Regions from separate parts of the Klebsiella sp. SYXHC3 genome, predicted to be linked through region 1. Evidence: predicted binding sites of a transcription regulator. Region 1 holds the regulator's gene; the other holds the start of a gene.
What was found. The regulator CRP, encoded in region 1, controls carbon source genes, mostly activating them, when cyclic AMP is high. The targets are predictions, from matches to a motif close to ATGTGANNNNNNTCACAT.
Positions count from the first base shown of each region.

Region 2: serC (3-phosphoserine/phosphohydroxythreonine transaminase) is a predicted target of CRP. The motif match lies at 6,808-6,825, and genes of this name have one in related genera.

Region 1 covers NZ_JBXUNG010000002.1:453,059-463,519, forward strand. Annotated here, with positions in the region: gene nirB (nitrite reductase large subunit NirB) at 1-314, opposite strand, end outside; gene AC2CGP_RS09105 (cytosine deaminase) at 530-1,852, shown strand; gene tsgA (MFS transporter TsgA) at 1,849-3,027, opposite strand; gene ppiA (peptidylprolyl isomerase A) at 3,305-3,874, shown strand; gene AC2CGP_RS09120 (YhfG family protein) at 3,981-4,148, shown strand; gene AC2CGP_RS09125 (putative adenosine monophosphate-protein transferase Fic) at 4,138-4,740, shown strand; gene pabA (aminodeoxychorismate synthase component 2) at 4,773-5,336, shown strand; gene argD (bifunctional acetylornithine/succinyldiaminopimelate transaminase) at 5,426-6,646, shown strand; gene AC2CGP_RS09140 (YccS/YhfK family putative transporter) at 6,636-8,714, opposite strand; gene crp (cAMP-activated global transcriptional regulator CRP) at 8,765-9,397, opposite strand; gene AC2CGP_RS09150 (OsmC family protein) at 9,702-10,106, shown strand; gene AC2CGP_RS09155 (phosphoribulokinase) at 10,169-10,461, opposite strand, start outside.
Region 2 covers NZ_JBXUNG010000006.1:186,593-197,053, reverse strand. Annotated here, with positions in the region: gene AC2CGP_RS16810 (ComEC family protein) at 1-905, opposite strand, end outside; gene ihfB (integration host factor subunit beta) at 1,111-1,398, opposite strand; gene rpsA (30S ribosomal protein S1) at 1,549-3,222, opposite strand; gene cmk ((d)CMP kinase) at 3,360-4,043, opposite strand; gene aroA (3-phosphoshikimate 1-carboxyvinyltransferase) at 4,237-5,520, opposite strand; gene serC (3-phosphoserine/phosphohydroxythreonine transaminase) at 5,595-6,683, opposite strand; gene AC2CGP_RS16780 (hypothetical protein) at 7,132-7,359, shown strand; gene ycaO (30S ribosomal protein S12 methylthiotransferase accessory factor YcaO) at 7,497-9,257, shown strand; gene focA (formate transporter FocA) at 9,639-10,461, shown strand, end outside.

The sequences.
Region 1 (10,461 bases):
AGCTTGTCGTAGAAAACGGTACGGCCAGCGCTGGAGTGGATCACCTTTTCCTGACGGTTGATGGTAATCGCGCGTTCGCCGACCAGTACCTTGACGCCGTGTTTCTCATAGAAACCTTCGCGTACCAGCGACAGCTCTTCCGCAGTGTGATGGGAGAAGTAAGACGACAGGTGGACACGGTCATAGGCGATACGCGGCTCTTCACAGAACACGGTAATGTCGAATTGTCCGGCAGGCGCCTTATCAAGAAGCTCTTCGATAAAGCGATGGCCGACCATGCCGTTACCGATAATAGCGATTCTGACTTTGCTCATTTTTGCCTCGATTTCTTTTCTATTACCGCCTACCTTAACGATTCAGCTACTACACTCATTGATACAAATCAATTTAGAACTTACCTACCACTTAATGGGTATATTTATGATTTATAATGATTTTTCTAAGTGATGGAAAAATCAGGCTTTTCCGTTCTGTTCTTTTTATGTACAAAGGCAGCGGAAGAAATAAGCAATATTCAGGGGGGCAAACTATGTCGACAACGCCACTGTGGTTAATTCAGAACGTCCATCTGCCAAAGAAGGAAGGGCTGTGGCAGATTGCGATTGATAAAGGGCGATTCGGCGACATTACGCCGATGGGAGAGGCGCGCAGCGAGAGCTACGAAGTGCTTAACGCCCGCGGCGGATTGGCCATCCCGCCGTTTATCGAACCGCACATTCATCTCGATACCACGCAGACGGCGGGAGAACCGAACTGGAACCAGTCCGGAACGTTGTTCGAAGGGATTGAGCGTTGGGCGGAGCGTAAAGCGCTGCTAAGCCATGAGGATGTGAAAGCCCGTGCGTGGAAAACCCTGCGCTGGCAAATCGCTAACGGCATCCAGTTTGTCCGCACCCATGTCGATGTTTCTGACCCGTCTCTGACGGCGCTGAAAGCGATGCTGGAAGTCAAACAAGAGGTAGCGCCGTGGGTCGATTTGCAGATAGTCGCCTTCCCCCAGGAAGGGATTTTATCCTACCCCAATGGTGAGAGTTTGCTGGAGGAGGCGTTACGGCTGGGCGCCGATGTGGTTGGGGCGATCCCGCATTTCGAATTTACTCGTGAATACGGAGTGGAATCGCTGCATATCGCTTTCCGTCTGGCGCAGAAATACCAGCGTCCGCTGGATATCCACTGTGATGAAATTGACGATGAACAGTCGCGCTTTGTCGAAACGGTCGCCGCGCTGGCATTAAAAGAGGGAATCGGCCCACGGGTGACCGCGAGTCATACGACCGCGATGCACTCCTACAATGGCGCTTATACCTCGCGGCTGTTCCGCCTGTTAAAACTCTCGGGCATTAACTTCGTCGCCAACCCGCTGGTCAATATTCATCTGCAGGGGCGCTTTGATGACTACCCGAAGCGGCGCGGCGTGACGCGAGTTAAGGAGCTGATGGCGGCCGGCATTAATGTCTGTTTTGGCCACGATGATGTGTTCGACCCATGGTATCCGTTGGGAACCGGCAACATGCTACAGGTGCTGCATATGGGGCTACACGTTTGCCAGTTGATGGGCTATCAGCAGATTAACGACAGTCTGCAGCTGATTACCCACAACAGCGCCAGAACCTTTGGGCTCAATGATTACGGCATTGCTACCGGCAACCCGGCCAATCTGGTGATCTTGCCGGCGGAAAACGGTTTTGAAGCCGTACGCTGCCAGGTGCCGGTACGGTGGTCAATTCGTCAGGGAAGGGTCATTGCGACTACGCAGCTGGCGCAGACGTGGATACAGACCGATAAAGGTGGCGAGGAGTTGTTTTTTACCAAAAATAGCCCCTTTGCCGAAGCAAAGGGGCCTAAGGCTTAGTGCGCCGACGCGTTCTGACGGTGGCGGGAAACGAAGCCAAGGAGCAGACACATCACGAATACCACGGCATAGAGGCCGTTCGCGGTGTGCAGCGCGGCCAGCGGGCCGCTGGCCGCGACGATCGGCCCGGTCACCACGAAGGTCAGCATGGTGCCGATAGTGCCGCAGGTCAGAATGAAGTTCACCAGCTTCGGTGAAGCGACTTTAGTCTGCTGCGAGCCCAGAGTAATGATCGAGGTATAGATGGCGCTGGAGAAGAAGCCAAGGGTCAGGATGAACCACGGCATATGCTCCGGCGAACCGTTAATGAACAGATACATCAGGACTGTCGCCAGGCCCGCCAGCACGGTCAGGATGCGCTGCAGGTCGAAGAAGCGCAGGATGAAGCTGAACGACCACATGCCGATCATATAGGACATCCAGAAATCGCTGACCAACTTACCGGCATCGCCGAGGCTCATGCCGAGGCCTTTGGCATATTCCGGTACCCAGGAGATAAAGCCCAACTGGCCGAGGATGTAGCACAGCGCGGCGATGGAAAGGAACAGCACGCCGATGCCCCATTTCTCTTTCACTACCGGCTGGCTGTTTTCCGCCAGCGCTTTGTTGCCAAGCACCGGGAACTCACAGCCGAAAGTCAGCACGAAAATAGCAACGTAGACCAGGCCGATACAGGCGTAAACCCAGTACCACTCGATGCTGCGCGCTAGCAGAACGGCGGCGACCATCGGGAAGATCATCCCTGCCATGCTGAAGAAGGAGTCGGTGAACAGCAGACGCGCGCCGCGCTGGCGGCCTTCATACATGTGGGTAATCAGGAAAGTACCGATCGACATGGTGATCCCGCTGACCAGACCGAGCACGAACATCGACGCGGAGAACAGCGTCAGGCTGTGGCCGAACATCAGCCCGGCGATAGCTAACAGCATCAGGATAAAGCCGAAGCGCAGCTGGGTTTTCAGCGGCACGATCTCCATCAGCCAGGCATTCAGGAAGATAGAAATCAGAATACCGGCATTGAGGAAGGTAAAGGTGTTACTCATACTGGACACCGGCAGATGGAAATAATCCGCGATGTTCCCCATCACCATCCCGGTGACGATCACCAACGCGCCGGTCAGGGCGTAGGAGAAAAAGCTGATCCATGTGAGCTTGATACGATTGCTGTTAGTCATGACAGGCCTGTGAATAGATAGGTAAAGCGCGTTGACGCTGCGCCGGGCGCACAGATTTTATTCATTCAAGTGATGAAGGCAAACGTTTATATTGAAATGTAGAGCTTATTGCATGGTTTTGTGTGACATTGATCACATTAATAAGATTGCTCACCCCTGAGTCAGTTCGTAACAAGTGTTTCAGCTAAGTAAAATTAGGTAAAAGGCTAGCCCGCTATGCAAAGGCTCTTTAGAATCAAGGCACTTGCTTTTTACTCTGCTCCGTTAAGGAATTTCCATGCTCAAATCCACTCTGGCGGCGATGGCTGCCGTATTCGCCATTTCAGCATTCTCCCCCGCCATGGCGGCCAAGGGCGACCCGCACGTACTGCTGACCACTTCTGCTGGCAACATCGAGTTGGAGCTGAATAGCCAGAAGGCGCCGATTTCTGTCGATAACTTCCTGAAGTACGTGAACAGCGGTTTCTATAACAACACGACCTTCCACCGGGTGATCCCAGGCTTTATGGTGCAGGGCGGCGGCTTTAACGAGCAGATGCAGCAAAAGCAGCCGAACCCGCCGATTAAAAACGAAGCCGACAACGGCCTGCGTAATACCCGCGGGACAATCGCCATGGCGCGTACCGCCGATCAGGACAGCGCGACCAGCCAGTTCTTCATCAACGTGGCTGATAACGCTTTCCTCGACCACGGGCAGCGTGATTTTGGCTACGCGGTATTTGGTAAAGTGGTGAAGGGAATGGACGTCGCCGACAAAATTTCTCAGGTTCCGACCCACAACGTCGGCCCATACCAAAATGTTCCGTCCAAACCGGTCGTTATTCTCTCGGCGAAAGTGCTGCCGTAATCTTCTTCAGGCGCGGGCGGTCCGCCTGCGCCCAGCTTGCCTCTCTGCGTAACCTGAAATTGCTGCTTATACTTGTGGCACACAGGGGACGATAAGGGAGGCGACCATGCGTTTACTCACCGATAAACAAAAATCCCGGCTCTGGGAACAGACCCGCAATGCCAATTTTCAGGCCAGCCGACGCCTTGAAGGCGCGACGGTACCGCTCGTTACCTTGACGGCTGAGGAAGCGCTGGCGCGTCTTGCCGAGCTGAGGAGGCGTCATGAGCGCTAAATATGGTGACGATCGCGACCCCTATCTCTATCCGACGCTGGATGTGTTGCGTAATCGGCTGGGTATTCGTCAGGCGCAGCGGCTGGAACAAACGGCATGGGAATTCACTTCGCTGCGCGCGGCGACGATCCCGTTGGGCCCGCGCGGCCGCGGCTTACCGCATCTGTGCGCCATTCACCGGCAACTTTATCAGGATCTCTTTGACTGGGCGGGCAAACTGCGGGAAATCGATATCTACCAGGGCGATACGCCGTTTTGCCACTTCGCGTGGATAGAGAAAGAGGGCAACGCGCTGATGCGCAAGCTGGAAGAAGAGGACTATCTGTGTGAACAACCCCGGGAGACGTTCGTCGAACGCCTGAGCTGGTACTACGGCGAAATCAATGTCCTGCACCCGTTCCGCCTTGGCAACGGCCTGACGCAAAGGATCTTCTTCGAACAGTTGGCCATTCACGCCGGCTACCTGCTCGACTGGCGGGGTATTGAGCCGGATGCGTGGAGCCAGGCTAACCAGTTGGGCGCGATGGGCGACCCGGAACCGCTGGAGCGTATCTTTCGTAAAGTGGTAAGCGAAGCGCGGGAATCTGAGTAGAATAGCCCGGTTTTGTTTTTTCCGGAGCCGCTATGATCCTGCTAATCGATAACTATGACTCTTTCACCTGGAATCTGTACCAGTACTTTTGCGAACTGGGGGCGGAGGTGCTGGTTAAGCGTAACGATGAGTTAACGCTGGCAGAGATAGCGTCGCTGGCGCCGGAGAAAATCGTTATTTCGCCGGGCCCCTGCACGCCCGATGAGTCAGGTATTTCGCTGGACGTTATCCGCCGCTATGCCGGAAAAACCCCGCTGCTCGGCGTGTGTCTGGGTCATCAGGCTATCGCCCAGGTCTTCGGCGCCGCCATCGTACGCGCCGCGCAGGTCATGCATGGTAAAACGTCGCTTATTGAGCACAACGGCGAGGGCGTTTTTAAGGGGTTAAACAACCCGCTCACCGTTACGCGTTACCATTCATTAGTTATCGACCCGCCAACCCTTCCCGCGGATTTTATCGTTACCGCCCGCAGCGCCAGCGGTGAAATCATGGGTATCCGCCATCGCCAGTGGGATCTCGAAGGCGTGCAGTTCCACCCGGAGAGTATTCTTAGCGAACAGGGACACCAACTGCTGGAAAACTTCCTTAAACGCTGATTTATAGTTGCCATGAGTTGATTTATTATGCATATTTTGTGATTAAAACATCGCATTCATTGCACATTACACAGAAGGATGGGCATCACATGGCAACAGAGCAACCGGCAATCACCCGCGCCACATTCGATGAAGTCATTCTGCCGATTTATGCACCGGCGGAGTTTATTCCGGTGAAGGGGAAAGGCAGCCGCGTTTGGGATCAGCAGGGCAAAGAGTACGTTGATTTTGCCGGCGGGATTGCGGTGACCGCGCTGGGCCACTGCCACCCGGCGCTGGTGGCGGCGCTGCACGAGCAGGGCGAAACCCTGTGGCACACCAGCAACGTTTTTACCAACGAGCCGGCGCTGCGCCTGGGTCGCCAGCTGGTGGACGCTACTTTTGCCGAACGCGTGGTGTTTATGAACTCCGGTACGGAAGCCAATGAAACGGCGTTCAAGCTGGCGCGTCATTACGCAATCACTCGCCATAGCCCGTACAAAACCAAAATCATCGCTTTCCATAATGCCTTCCACGGACGGTCGCTGTTCACCGTCTCGGTTGGTGGTCAGCCGAAATACTCTGACGGTTTCGGGCCGAAACCGGCAGATATCGTGCATGTCCCATTTAACGATCTCGAGGCGGTGAAAGCGGTGATCGATGACCATACCTGCGCGGTGGTGGTTGAGCCGATTCAGGGCGAGGGCGGGGTAATGGCGGCGACGCCGGCGTTCCTGCAGGGGCTGCGCGAACTGTGCGACCAGCATCAGGCGCTGCTGGTATTTGATGAAGTGCAGTGCGGTATGGGCCGTACCGGTTCGCTGTTCGCCTATATGCATTACGGCGTGACCCCGGATATCCTGACCAGCGCGAAAGCGCTCGGCGGCGGTTTCCCGATTAGCGCGATGTTGACCACCAATGAAATTGCCAGCGCCTTCCATGCCGGTTCCCATGGCTCCACCTACGGCGGCAATCCGCTGGCCTGCGCGGTGGCGACCGCGGCTTTCAACCTGATTAACACGCCGCAGGTGCTGGAGGGCGTGAATGCCAAACGGGCGCTGTTTGTCGAACACCTGCAGCAGATCGATGCGCAGTTTGATCTGTTCAGCGACATCCGCGGCATGGGGCTGTTAATCGGCGCCGCGCTTAAGCCGCAGCATCATGGACGCGCGCGCGATTTCCTCTATGCCGCGGCGGAGGCCGGGGTGATGGTGTTAAACGCCGGGCCGGACGTAATGCGCTTTGTGCCGTCGCTGGTGATTGATGATAGCGATATCGCCGAAGGGATGGCGCGCTTTGCGCAGGCGGTTAAAAACGTGCTTAGCGCCTAGTCGTGCGTAGCCAGATGCCGTGATGCGGACGCTGACGCCATGCCACCGACGAAATGGTGTGCATGGTGTTCAGATGGCCGAGGATCCGCTGCAGATGCTGCTCAAGGGTGCTGAGCGGCCCACGCAACACTTCCCCGTCCTGGGATTCCATAATATTTACATCGCCCGCGCTGCCCGGCCCGTCTGAATCCAGACGCTGCTGACAGCGCTGTAGCGCAATTTCACAAGATTCCAGATACCGCTGCGCCAGGTCAGGCGTTAGCATCGTATGCTCGCGCGCCAGCGTGGTCATGGCGTTGATATGCTCAACGATAAACTGGCTATGGGTTACCCACAGCTTCATATCTTCCAGATAGTGCGAGTTAAAACCCGGTTCCTGCATCGCCTGGTTAAGCGAGTTATACAGGGCGTTGTGCGCCTGGTTGACGCGCATACGCTGGTAGGCCAACGCCGGGGCCTGCGGATCGGCGCTAAGTATCAGCCGAATAGCCTCCTGATCGGCCTCCAGAGCATCGTGGGCGTTTTTACGCAGCAGGCCGCTCTGCCATTGCGGCCATAGCCAGACCATCCCGCCAAAGGCGATCAGACAGCCAATGATGGTATCGATAAAGCGGGCGACGATGAACTGCTCGCCGTTAAGCGTTAGCAACTGCAGGGTGTATACCGCGGTGACGGTAAAGCCCACCATCGCCCAGCCGTAGTGTTTACGAATGATGAGATAGCTCAGCAGCGTGATGAACAACATACCGCTTAACGTATAGCTCTCCGGTACGTGGAAGTGTAAGGTCAGCCAGGCGATCACCAGGCCCGCCAGGGTGCCTGCCGCCCGGTGGACAATCCGCACGCGGGTGGCGCCGTAACCGTTTTGCGTCACGAACAGCACGGTCATCAGGATCCAGTAAGGCTTCGGCAGGTGCAGGGCGCTGCCCATCAGGCTGGCGATGCTCAACATTACGCTGATGCGCGCGGCGTTGCGCAGCGCCGGGGATTTCAATGACAGGTAGTTCTTCAGGGCCGGTAGCAGCGGCAGGCGTCGTTCTTTGTCCGCCATCAGGTTACGTGCGTACAGCGGGCGCTGAGTACGTAGCACGCGGGCGATACGACTGAAGTGCCAGGCGCAGAACTGGCCAACTGGGTTATCGGGATGCTGATAGGCGATTTTTTCCAGCGCGCCGATTTGCTTATCCATCTGAAAGCGGCGCGGGTAGCGGTGGTAGAGAATATCATCCGCCAGCACCCGCAGACGAGCGGCGACGGTCTGCGCGTTCCAGCGGATGACCGCTTCCGCATGGCTGCGCTCCACCAGTTTTTGCACCTCTTCCGGCTGGTGCAGGCTCACTGAAATATGTTCCTGCAGATCCAGCCCAACCTGGAACGCGCGCAGCAGTCGCTTATGATCGCTACGCTGGTTGGCGGCTAACATATGCATCTGCTGATAGCACTGGGTAATTAAATCGACTACCTTCTGCTGGCGGGTAAGCAGCGGCGGCAGGGAGGTCGTCGGATCAGTGTGCTGCGTCAGGAGGCTATATTTGGCCTCGCAATAGTTAGCCAGTTCGCGGTAAAGCAGGCTTAACGACTCGCGCAGCGGCTGCTCTCGCCAGAGCCAAAACCAGAACCAGTTAAAGAGTCCGTACCACAAGGTTCCCAGCGCATAGATAAGCAGCGGCTCCCAGATGGGCATATTGCCGGCCAGGCTTAAGGTAAAAATGGCGGCGATAAGCGATGCCGGCAACAGGCGAGCGTGTAGCGAGCTGATTTCCGCCGTCACGCCGAGAATCAGCGCCAGCGCGCTGAGGATAAGCGGCAACGGGATGTCGCGCGCCAGAAGCAATTGCACAATCAGGCTGCTGCCGGCAAACAGGCAGCCGCCAACGATCAGGCGTTTGAAAAAACGTTTATGCGGGGTGTCGAGACCGGCAATATTGCAACAGGCGGGAACTAAAGAGAACAGCAGCCCTTGCTGCAGATGGCCGAGCAGAAGCCCGATGGCCACAGGTAGACACAGCACCAGCGTTTGCCGCAGTGCATAGTTGACTTCCGGGTGGTAAATCAGCCTGCGCCACATGGGAGAAACAAAAACGGCGTACTGCGCGGAGCAATACGCCGTTTAGCGACTTAACGGGTACCGTAGACGACGATAGTTTTACCGTGTGCCGAGATCAGGTTTTGATCTTCCAGCATCTTCAGAATACGGCCGACGGTTTCACGAGAGCAACCGACGATCTGGCCAATTTCCTGGCGGGTGATTTTGATCTGCATCCCGTCCGGGTGAGTCATGGCATCAGGCTGTTTCGCCAGATTCAGTAAGGTCTGAGCGATACGGCCCGTCACGTCGAGGAAAGCAAGGTTACCGACTTTCTCGGAAGTGACCTGCAGACGACGCGCCATCTGCGAGGAGAGGCGCATCAGGATGTCCGGGTTCACCTGGATTAACTGACGGAATTTTTTGTAAGAGATCTCGGCCACTTCACATGCGGTTTTCGCACGTACCCAGGCACTACGTTCCTGACCTTCTTCAAACAGGCCTAATTCACCGATGAAATCGCCCTGGTTGAGGTAAGAGAGGATCATCTCTTTACCTTCTTCATCCTTGATGAGTACAGCCACGGAGCCTTTTACGATGTAGTAAAGCGTTTCCGCTTTCTCACCCTGGTGAATCAGCGTGCTCTTTGATGGGTACTTATGAATGTGGCAATGAGACAAGAACCATTCAAGGGTAGGGTCTGTTTGCGGTTTGCCAAGCACCATGCGCGGTTATCCTCTGTTATAAGCTATCTCCGGACGCCGACACTACACGGCATCCGGGCATGCAATCGTATTTTTCCCTATGCCTGGGAAGCTGGCTGCTCAATTTATGCAGCCTGTAATGTGAACTCCTCAGCATACATGCGGTACATCAATGTATTACTGTAGCATCCAGACTGTTTTAGCATAGCTTTCACCGCATGTCTCCTGGTGTCTCGCTTCAGCATGACCCAGGTCGCCTTCCGTTGCGAGATTTGTTATGTGCGCGTAATCTGTCAGGAAAATTGCAACAGCGGAGTTAAATTTTATGCAAGCGCGTGTGAAATGGGTGGAAGGTCTAACCTTCATCGGTGAGTCGGCCTCCGGCCACCAGATTTTAATGGATGGCAACTCCGGGGACAAAGCGCCCAGCCCGATGGAAATGGTGTTAATGGCGGCGGGCGGCTGTAGCGCAATTGACGTGGTGTCTATCCTGCAAAAAGGGCGTCAAAACGTCACCAACTGCGAAGTGAAGCTGACCTCTGAACGCCGTGAAGAGGCGCCGCGCCTGTTCACCCATATCAATCTGCACTTTATCGTCACCGGTAAAGAGCTGAAGGATGCGGCGGTGTCCCGGGCGGTGGATTTATCCGCGGAGAAGTACTGCTCGGTGGCGCTGATGCTGGAAAAGGCGGTCAACATCACCCACTCTTACGAAGTCATCGAAGCCTGAGACGAATTGACGTAGCGGGACGCTAACCCCGGCAGCACGGCGACCGGGGTTTTATTTTGCCCTTAACTAATGGTTTTGCCTTCCATCAAGCGCTCGACCAGCGGCGCCATAATGAGCTCCATCGCCAGCCCCATCTTACCGCCCGGCACCACCAGGGTGTTCATATGCGAGATAAACGACCCCTGTAGCATCGCCAACAGCCAGGGATAATCAATCCCCTGCAAATTGCGAAAGTGAATCACCACGAAGCTTTCGTCGAGCGATGGAATGCCTTTGGCGGCAAATGGATTCGAGGTATCGACCGTCGGCACGCGCTGGAAGTTGATATGGGTGCGTGAGAACTGGGGGGTGATGA
Region 2 (10,461 bases), on a different contig from region 1:
GACCAACGCCTGGCCTGTAGCCTTAACAGACATCCTGCGCTTAAGGCCGCACAGGTACGCAGCGCCGGGGGTTGCATGCCGGTAAGCCAGGCGTAAAACAGCGCGCAGCCTAACCCGACAAGTAGCGGTATCCGCCAGCCTATCCAGCGGCACGGAAGAAAGAACTGTATTCCACGAACCAGCAACCAGCCAAGCGACGCCCCCAGCGCAATATGCAGGCCGGAGATAGCCATTAAATGGGAGGTTCCCGTCTCCTGCATTAATCTTTTTATCTCATCCGCAACTGCCAGGCGCTCCCCCATTCCCAGCCCCAGCATCACCGTTTTCCATGGATACTCAGCGAGTGTGCGGTTTAACGAGGCCAGATAGCGAGCCCGGAAGCTGCAACGTGAATCAAGCGATGAGGCATTTAGAAAACGTCCGCTAAGCGGGCGATGCTGTGCAAGAGCGTAGCGCTGGCTATCGAAGCCGCCCTCATTTAACTGCCCATGTACCGGACGAGCGCGGATGGTCATCAGCCAGCGCTGCCCAACGCAGCCTGCTTCAGGTAGTTCGCTGCCGTAGAGGGTAATCCCAACCGCAGGATATAAACGCCGACCCTCAAGACGAATTATCTTACCTTGCCAGCTCGTCAGGCCATCACCGCCTACCAGCTCAATAATGGCCTGTCGGTTGCGACCGGGAATATGCTCAGTGGGCCACAGCGCTTGCCGGGCATGTAATATTCCCCATACGAAAAATAGCAACGTCAATGCGGCATACGTTGTGCAAGGTTTGCGCAGCGTTGCAATGATTAGCGCAGCGCCAATCAAGCACCAGACGCTTAGCATATTCGGTAGCGCCGGTAGCCAAAGCAGCGGCGAAATTCCGATTATGGCGCAGCCTGCCAGATGTGGTAATCGCATAACACCTCCCTGTTATCGGGGAGTGTCAGACAATTCGCCGCCGTGATCATGCATAAAAGAATGGAGTTGCGTCGCGCTATCCGGGAAATGTTGGCGCTTGCTATCAGGTAACAAAAGTTTTGCGAGCGGACGCGAAAAACAGACATAAAAAAAGCACCCTCAGGTGCTTTTTTATTAAGTAAGTCTTTGCCTGATGCGGAAAAACTTACTCTTCGTAAATATTGGCGCGGTCGCGTAGTTCTTTCCCGGGCTTAAAGTGAGGAACGTATTTACCTTCCAGTTCCACTTTATCGCCAGTCTTCGGGTTACGCCCGGTGCGAGGTGCTCGATAGTGCAGAGAGAAGCTGCCGAAACCGCGGATTTCAATGCGCTCACCTTGAGCAAGCGTTGAGGCCATATGCTCCAGCATTTCTTTAACAGCATCTTCCACCGCTTTCGCCGGGATATGAGATTGCTGGCTGGCAAGTCTTTCTATCAATTCTGACTTGGTCATTTTTCCTCCGGTTTCCTTCAAGGCAAAGTTAGCTTACAGCTTAAACAAGGGCGGCCGTAGCCGCCCTTTGTGCTTGATTACAGGACGAATCCTGCAATCTGTCAAGTAAACTCGTCATTATTCAGGCCGTTGTGGCCTGAATAACTAAGATTACTCGCCTTTAGCTGCTTTGAAAGCTTCAGCCATTGCGTTGTTAGAGAAGTTTGCATCTTCCTGTTTGTTAACAGTTGCGATTGCATCTTTCTCGTCAGCTTCGTCTTTCGCACGAACAGACAGGCTGATTGCGCGGTTTTTACGATCAACGCCGGTGAATTTAGCTTCAACTTCGTCGCCAACGCTCAGAACCAGAGTTGCATCTTCAACGCGGTCACGGGATGCTTCAGAAGCACGCAGGTAACCTTCAACGCCGTCAGCCAGTTCTACGGTTGCGCCTTTAGCGTCAACTGCAGTTACTTTACCGGTTACGATAGCGCCTTTCTTGTTCAGAGCAACGTAGTTGTTGAACGGATCTTCCGCCAGCTGTTTAACGCCCAGGGAGATACGCTCACGTTCTGCGTCAACCTGCAGTACAACTGCAGCGATTTCGTCGCCTTTTTTGTATTCACGAACTGCTTCTTCGCCTGCAACGTTCCAGGAGATGTCAGACAGGTGAACCAGGCCGTCGATGCCGCCGTCCAGGCCGATGAAGATACCGAAGTCAGTGATAGACTTGATTTTACCTTCAACACGGTCGCCCTTGTTGTGGGTTTCCGCGAACTGCTGCCATGGGTTAGATTTGCACTGCTTCAGACCCAGGGAGATACGACGACGTTCTTCGTCGATATCCAGGACCATAACTTCCACTACATCGCCAACGTTAACAACTTTGGACGGGTGGATGTTTTTGTTGGTCCAATCCATTTCGGAAACGTGAACCAGGCCTTCAACGCCTTCTTCGATTTCAACGAAGCAGCCGTAGTCGGTCAGGTTGGTCACGCGACCGGTCAGTTTGGTACCTTCCGGATAACGCTTAGCGATAGCTACCCACGGATCTTCGCCCAGCTGTTTCAGGCCCAGGGATACACGGGTACGCTCGCGGTCGAACTTCAGCACTTTAACAGTGATTTCGTCGCCAACGTTTACGATTTCGCTCGGATGCTTAACGCGTTTCCAGGCCATATCGGTGATGTGCAGCAGGCCGTCAACGCCGCCCAGATCAACGAATGCACCGTAGTCAGTGAGGTTCTTAACGATACCTTTGACTTCCATGCCTTCCTGCAGGTTTTCCAGCAGCTGATCGCGCTCTGCGCTGTTTTCGGATTCGATAACGGCACGACGAGAAACAACGACGTTGTTACGTTTCTGGTCCAGCTTGATGACTTTGAATTCAAGCTCTTTGCCTTCCAGGTGCAGCGTGTCGCGCACCGGACGAACGTCTACCAGGGAACCCGGCAGGAACGCACGAATACCATTCAGCTCAACAGTGAAGCCACCTTTAACTTTGCCGTTGATAACACCGACTACAGTTTCAGCGTCTTCGTAAGCTTTTTCCAGCGTGATCCAAGCTTCGTGACGTTTAGCTTTCTCACGGGACAGCAGGGTTTCACCGAAGCCGTCTTCTACTGCATCCAGAGCAACGTCAACTTCGTCACCAACCTGGATTTCCAGCTCGCCCTGGGCGTTTTTGAACTGCTCAGCCGGGATGGCGGACTCAGATTTCAGACCAGCGTCAACCAGTACGATATCTTTGTCGATAGCAACAACAACACCACGAACGATGGAACCCGGGCGGGTTTCGATTTCTTTTAAGGATTCTTCAAATAGTTGAGCAAAAGATTCAGTCATGTTTAATCTTCAGGTTTCATATTTAACGTCCACCTGGCTCCGTGCCGGATGGGGTTGTTTAACATACCCGCTAACACTCCGTTGCTGCGGGGGTACTGCTATAATTCGGAGGCTTGCGACGCTTTGCCGGTTAACGGTTAAGCGATAGCCAGTTTTTCGCGCGCATATTGTAGCGCTTTTTCAATTACTTGCTCAATGCTTAGTTCAGTGGAATCGAGAACTAATGCATCAGCGGCCGGGACAAGCGGCGCCACAGCACGATTACGATCGCGATCGTCACGCTCTTTTATCTCGGACAAAAGACGTTCAAAGTTAACACTAAAACCCTTCTCCTGCAACTGTAGCAGGCGGCGCTGGGCACGTTCTTCCGCCGACGCATCGAGGAAAATTTTAACCGGCGCATCCGGGAACACGACGGTGCCCATATCGCGGCCGTCGGCAATCAGGCCAGGCAGTTCGCGGAAGGCGCGTTGACGGCGCAGCAGCGCTTCACGTACACGTGGGAAAGCCGCGACCTTAGAGGCGGTATTGGCCACTTCCTGGGTACGGATCTCTGCGCTGACATCCTCGCCTTCCAGCACCACTTCCAGGTTGCCGTCAGTAGAAATAAACCGCACATCGAGATGAGCTGCCAGCGGAACCAGCGCCTCTTCTGACTCGACGTCTACGTGATGATGTAAGGCTGCCAGCGCAAGAACGCGGTAAATGGCCCCGGAATCCAGCAGATGCCAACCAAGCGCTTCCGCCATTGCCTTGCACAACGTGCCCTTACCCGCACCGCCAGGTCCATCAATGGTGATTACCGGAACATTTGCCGTCATCTTTTTCTCCTTCAGCAAGGCGCATGAATATAAACGCCGCGCATTATACGCATCAATGCGCCAGAAAGTGAGCATTGCGTGCAAATTACGGAATAGAAGAAATTAAATGTAGAAGAATTGCGCAATTATAGCGGGCTGGCAGAATACCAGCCCGCAAGATGACAAAGCTTTACCTTAAAGGACAGAACAGACTTTACGCGAGGGTACTAATTCGCGCCAACTGCTCGAAATAATCCGGGAACGTTTTCGCCGTGCATTTCGGATCAAGGATAGTGACCGGTGTCGCCGATAAGGCCACCAGCGAGAAGCACATCGCCATGCGGTGATCGTTGTAAGTACCGATTTCAGCAAATTTCAGCGTCTCAGGCGGCGTAATACGAATATAATCTTCGCCCTCTTCTACTTCGGCGCCCACTTTACGCAGTTCAGTGGCCATCGCGAACAGGCGGTCGGTCTCTTTCACCCGCCAGTTGTAAATATTGCGTAGCACCGTGGTGCCTTTCGCGAATAGCGCCGCAGTGGCGATGGTCATTGCAGCATCCGGGATATGGTTCATATCCATATCGACAGCATTCAGCTCACCGCGGGTACAGGCGATGAAATCGTCGCCCCAGGTAATTGTCGCGCCCATTTTTTCCAGCACATCGGCAAAGCGAATGTCGCCCTGAACGCTATTGCGGCCAATCCCGGTCACTTTTACCGTACCGCCTTTAATCGCGCCGGCAGCAAGGAAATACGAGGCTGAAGAGGCATCACCTTCCACCAGATAGTCGCCCGGCGACTGATACTGTTGCTTGCCGCGTACGACAAAGCGCTGGTAGTTGTGGTTTTCAACGTCAACGCCAAAGGTTTCCATCAGGTGCAGCGTGATGTCGATGTAAGGTTTGGACACCAGGTCGCCTTTAATCGCGATCGTCGTGTCCTGCGGCGCCAGCGGCGTAGTGATCAGTAAAGCGGTAAGGAACTGGCTGGAGACGCTGCCATCGACTTCCACCTGGCCGCCGTTGAAACCGCCGCGCAGGCGCAGAGGCGGAAAGTTTTCCTGCTCCAGATACTCAATTTGCGCGTCCCCCTGGCGTAAAGCATCGACCAGGTGGCCTATCGGTCGCTCTTTCATCCGCGGCTCCCCGGTCAGCACAATATCGTTGTCGCCGAGGCACAACGCCGCCGCCAGTGGGCGCATCGCCGTACCAGCATTACCGAGAAACAACTCCAGCGCGCCGCTGGCCTGAAGCGGACCGCCGTTGCCGGTGACTTCACAGCGAGTACGATCGGCGGACAGGGTATAGTGAACTCCCAGGGCGTTAAGCGCATTAAGCATGTGGCGAACATCATCGCTGTCCAGCAAATTGGTCAGCACGGTGGTGCCGTGGGCTAATGCCGCCAGCAGCAAAGCGCGGTTAGAGACACTTTTTGACCCGGGTAGGTTTACGGTGCCATCAACGCGCGCAATGGGTTGTAACGTCAGGGATTCCATGAAACTCGACTCTCAAAAAAACAGAATAAAAACCCCGCAGACCGGCCGCGGGGATGAAAATAAGCGCTCAGCAATTAGCCGCGACGACGTTCAAAGTCCTGCATGAAGTCGGTAAGCGCCTTGACGCCGGCCAGCGGCATCGCATTGTATATAGAAGCACGCATACCGCCCACCACGCGGTGGCCCTTCAGCGCATGCAGACCAGCCGCAAAAGATTCTTCAAGGAACAGTTTGTCCAGCGCGCTATCCGCCAGTTGGAACGGCACGTTCATCCGCGAGCGGTTGGCCGCGGCAACATCGTTACGATAGAAATCGCTATTATCAATCACGCCATACAGCAATTCAGCCTTCTGCTGGTTGATTTTATCCATCGCAGCGACGCCGCCCTGCTCTTTCAGCCATTTAAATACCAGCCCCGCCAGATACCAGGCGAAGGTCGGCGGCGTGTTGAACATTGAATCATTGGCGTTCAGCACGGTGTAATCAAGGATCGATGGGCAGGCGACGCTGGCTTTACCCAGCAGATCTTCACGCACGATAACCAGCGTTAACCCTGCCGGGCCGATATTCTTCTGCGCGCCAGCGTAAATCACGCCATAGCGGCTGACGTCAATTTCATGCGACAAAATACTGGAGGAGTAATCCGCGGTAACGACCACATCATCGCCAAAGTTTGGCGTTTCGTGGATAGCGATACCATCAATGGTTTCATTTGGACAGAAGTGCAGGTAAGCCGCGCCCGGCGTCAACTGCCATTCGCTCATCGGTTTAACGGCTCGCAGGCCGTCAACGGTGGTTTTCGCATCAATAACGTTTGGCGTGCAGTATTTTTGCGCTTCTTTCACTGCGCTCGCCGCCCAGTAGCCAGCATCCACATAATCTGCTGTTGTTTTGTCACCCAGCAGATTTAACGGGATCCCGGCAAACTGGCCGCGACCGCCGCCATGACAGAACAGCACTTTATAGTTGGAAGGGATATTAAGCAGATCGCGGAAATCCTGTTCTGCCGTTTCAGCCACCTGGATAAACTCTTTACCACGGTGGCTGATTTCCATTACCGACGTCCCCAGACCGTGCCAGTCGCACAGTTCCTGTTGCGCCAGTTTGAGAACTTCTGCCGGCAGCATTGCCGGGCCCGAACTAAAGTTATAGACCTGAGCCATTTCCCCTCACCACGTTGCTATATTGTCTGCACGCGAACCGTCGCGGGCATAAGTTATTCCTGTGGCTATCGGTTTTATCATTCAGTGACACACACCGCAACGAGTAAAACTAAGCGGCCCATAAATGAGGCCATCGTCACACAAAAGAATCAACCAGCTTGACGTCATTAAACCGACATAATTGCTGCAAGAGAATCGCTTTTTAGCCTGTGTTCCGTCACCCATTCCGGATTTTGACCCACGGCATAAATAGTTATCCACTACATTCACAGGTAACGATCTCGCCATAGCGCAATCCGTCAACTCATTTAATACTTGAATATTATCTTAATTCTTCATGAATTATGTTTCCGCGAGAGCATCGCCATTTACCGCTGCATTTCCAGATCATTAAAATTTTTAAGCCAGCCGATGAAGACTGGTATTAATCACTTTTAAAGGAATAGTTATGCGTGAATTAACCTATAACGAAATGTCTGATGTGAGCGGCGGCTTTGGCCTGTTATCCATTCCGGCAGCAATTGGTTTGCTGGTCAGTATCCCGACAATTGTCATCGGCGCGATTACCGGGCCCTTTACGCTGGGGGCAGGCTTCGCAGTGATGGCGGCAGGCATCGTCGGTACCAGTCTTGCTGGCGCCGCTATGATCGTTAGCATTTGTACGCCAATCCTGTAACTTGCTATGGCATGTGGAGTTTCTCCGCATGCCATTTATCGCTCTTCTCTTTTTATCCCTTAGCGCGGCTAACGACATAGCCACTTACCGGTAAAACCCGTATCATTGCCCATCCTGCCAACAATAAACGAATTGCTATGACCCAGACATTTATCCCCGGCAAAGATGCCGCCCTGGAAGATTCCATCGCTCGCTTCCAGCAGAAACTGCTCGACCTCGGATTTGATATCGAAGAGGCCTCGTGGCTGAACCCGGTACCACACGTGTGGTCCGTTCACATTCGCGATAAAGAGTGCGCGCTGTGCTTTACCAACGGTAAAGGCGCGACGAAAAAGGCGGCGCTGGCTTCCGCGCTGGGCGAATATTTTGAGCGTCTGTCCACCAACTACTTCTTCGCGGACTTCTGGTTAGGCGAAACCATCGCCAACGGTCCATTTGTTCATTATCCGAACGAAAAATGGTTCCCGCTGACCGAAGACGATGAAGTACCGGAAGGCCTGCTGGATGCCCGCCTGCGCGCCTTTTACGATCCGGACGATCAACTGACCGCCAGCATGCTCGTTGACCTGCAATCCGGTAATGATGAGCGCGGCGTCTGCGGCCTGCCGTTTACCCGTCAATCAGACGGCGAAACCGTCTATATTCCGATGAATATCGTCGGCAACTTGTACGTTTCTAACGGCATGTCAGCGGGTAATACCCCGAATGAAGCGCGCGTACAGGGCTTGTCTGAAGTCTTTGAGCGTCATATCAAAAACCGTATCATCGCAGAGAGCATCAGCCTGCCGGAGATCCCGGCGGAAGTGATGGCGCGCTATCCGGGCGTCGTTGAATCTATCGCTAAACTTGAAGCTGAAGGTTTCCCGATCTTCGCTTACGATGGCTCATTGGGCGGCAAATACCCGGTTATTTGCGTAGTTCTGTTTAACCCGGCTAACGGCACCTGCTTCGCCTCTTTCGGCGCCCATCCGGATTTCGGCGTGGCGCTGGAGCGTACCGTCACCGAACTGCTACAGGGCCGCAGCCTGAAAGACCTCGACGTCTTTACCCCGCCGACCTTTGATGACGAAGAAGTCGCCGAGCACGCCAACCTGGAAACTCACTTCATTGATTCCAGCGGCCTGATCTCCTGGGATATGTTCAAACAGGATGCCGACTATCCGTTTGTAGACTGGAATTTCTCCGGCACGACTGAAGAAGAGTTCGCCACCCTGATGGCTATCTTCAAAGCAGAAGATAAAGAAGTTTATATCGCCGACTACGAACATCTGAGCGTCTATGCCTGCCGAATCATCGTTCCAGGGATGTCCGATATTTATCCGGCGGAAGACCTGTGGCTTGCAAACAACAGCATGGGCGCGCATCTGCGCGACACGATTCTCTCCCTGCCGGGTAGCGAGTGGGAAAAAGAAGATTATCTGGCGCTTATTGAGCAAATGGACGACGAAGGTCTTGATGACTTCACGCGCGTACGCGAGCTGTTAGGACTGGCAACCGGCAAAGACAACGGCTGGTATACCCTGCGCATCGGCGAGCTAAAAGCGATGCTGGCGTTGGCCGGCGGCGACCTGGATCAGGCGTTGATTTGGACGGAGTGGACCATGGAATTCAATGCCTCCATCTTCAGCCCTGAGCGCGCCAACTATTATCGTTGCCTGCAAACGTTGCTGCTGCTTAGCCAGGAAGAAGAACGCCAGCCGTTACAGTATCTGAATGCCTTCATCCGTATGTATGGCGCGGATGCAGTAGAAGCCGCGAGCGCCGCTCTGAGCGGCGAAGCGCCGTTCTATGGCCTGCAGGCGGTCGATAGCGATCTGCACGCTTTCCCGGCGCATCAATCTTTACTGAAGGCCTACGAAAAGCTACAACGTGCAAAAGCGGCCTTCTGGGCCAAATAACCCTTTATAGGTAAAAAAATAACGTACGGAGCCGACAGCGGCTCCGTTTTCTTATGATTTTTGCCAAAACCATGCCATTTTGTAGCCCATGAGTTAACTTTAAGTAAAAAACAATATTTGGTGATATTTAGATTGTTAATTTTAATAAAAATACTCCATTCTAATTAACCGTAATCAATGGTCACCCATGGAAATTTTCAACATTATTTATAAATATTAAAATTTAGTTTTTTATTAAAAATCAAAAAGATAAAGCAATAACAGGCTAATTCCACACGCAAAATGGGCCTATGACTCCGGTAGGATATGATCTACATCAAATTCCCTTCTATAATGCTTTGTTAGTATCACACCGCCAACTTATATAAAGAGAGAGTTAGTGTGAAAGCTGACAACCCTTTTGATCTTTTACTCCCTGCCGCGATGGCGAAAGTCGCCGAAGAAGCAGGTGTCTATAAAGCGACGAAACATCCGCTGAAGACGTTTTATCTGGCGATTACCGCCGGTGTCTTCATCTCCATCGCTTTTGTGTTTTATATCACGGCGACCACCGGTACTGCCGCAATGCCATTCGGGATTGCCAAACTTATCGGCGGGGTATGCTTCTCACTAGGTCTGATTCTTTGCGTCATCTGCGGTGCTGACCTTTTCACCTCTACCGTACTGATCGTCGTGGCGAAAGCCAGCGGGCGTATTACCTGGGGTCAGCTGGCAAAAAACTGGCTTAACGTCTATGTTGGAAACCTCATCGGCGCACTGCTGTTCGTATTATTAATGTGGTTATCCGGCGAGTATATGACGGCCAACGGCGGCTGGGGCTTAAATGTTCTGCAAACTGCAGACCACAAAATGCACCATACGTTTATTGAAGCCGTCTGCCTGGGTATCCTGGCGAACCTGATGGTTTGTCTGGCTGTCTGGATGAGTTACTCCGGCCGCAGCCTGATGGACAAAGCGATGATCATGGTGTTGCCGGTTGCGATGTTTGTCGCCAGCGGCTTTGAACACAGCATCGCTAATATGTTTATGATCCCGATGGGTATCGTAATTCGCAACTTTGCTAGCCCGGAATTCTGGACCGCTATCGGTTCAACTCCGGAGAGTTTTTCTCACTTAACCGTTATGAACTTCATCACTGATAACCTGATTCCAGTCACTATCGGAAACATCATCGGCGGTGGTTTGTTGGTTGGGTTGACATACT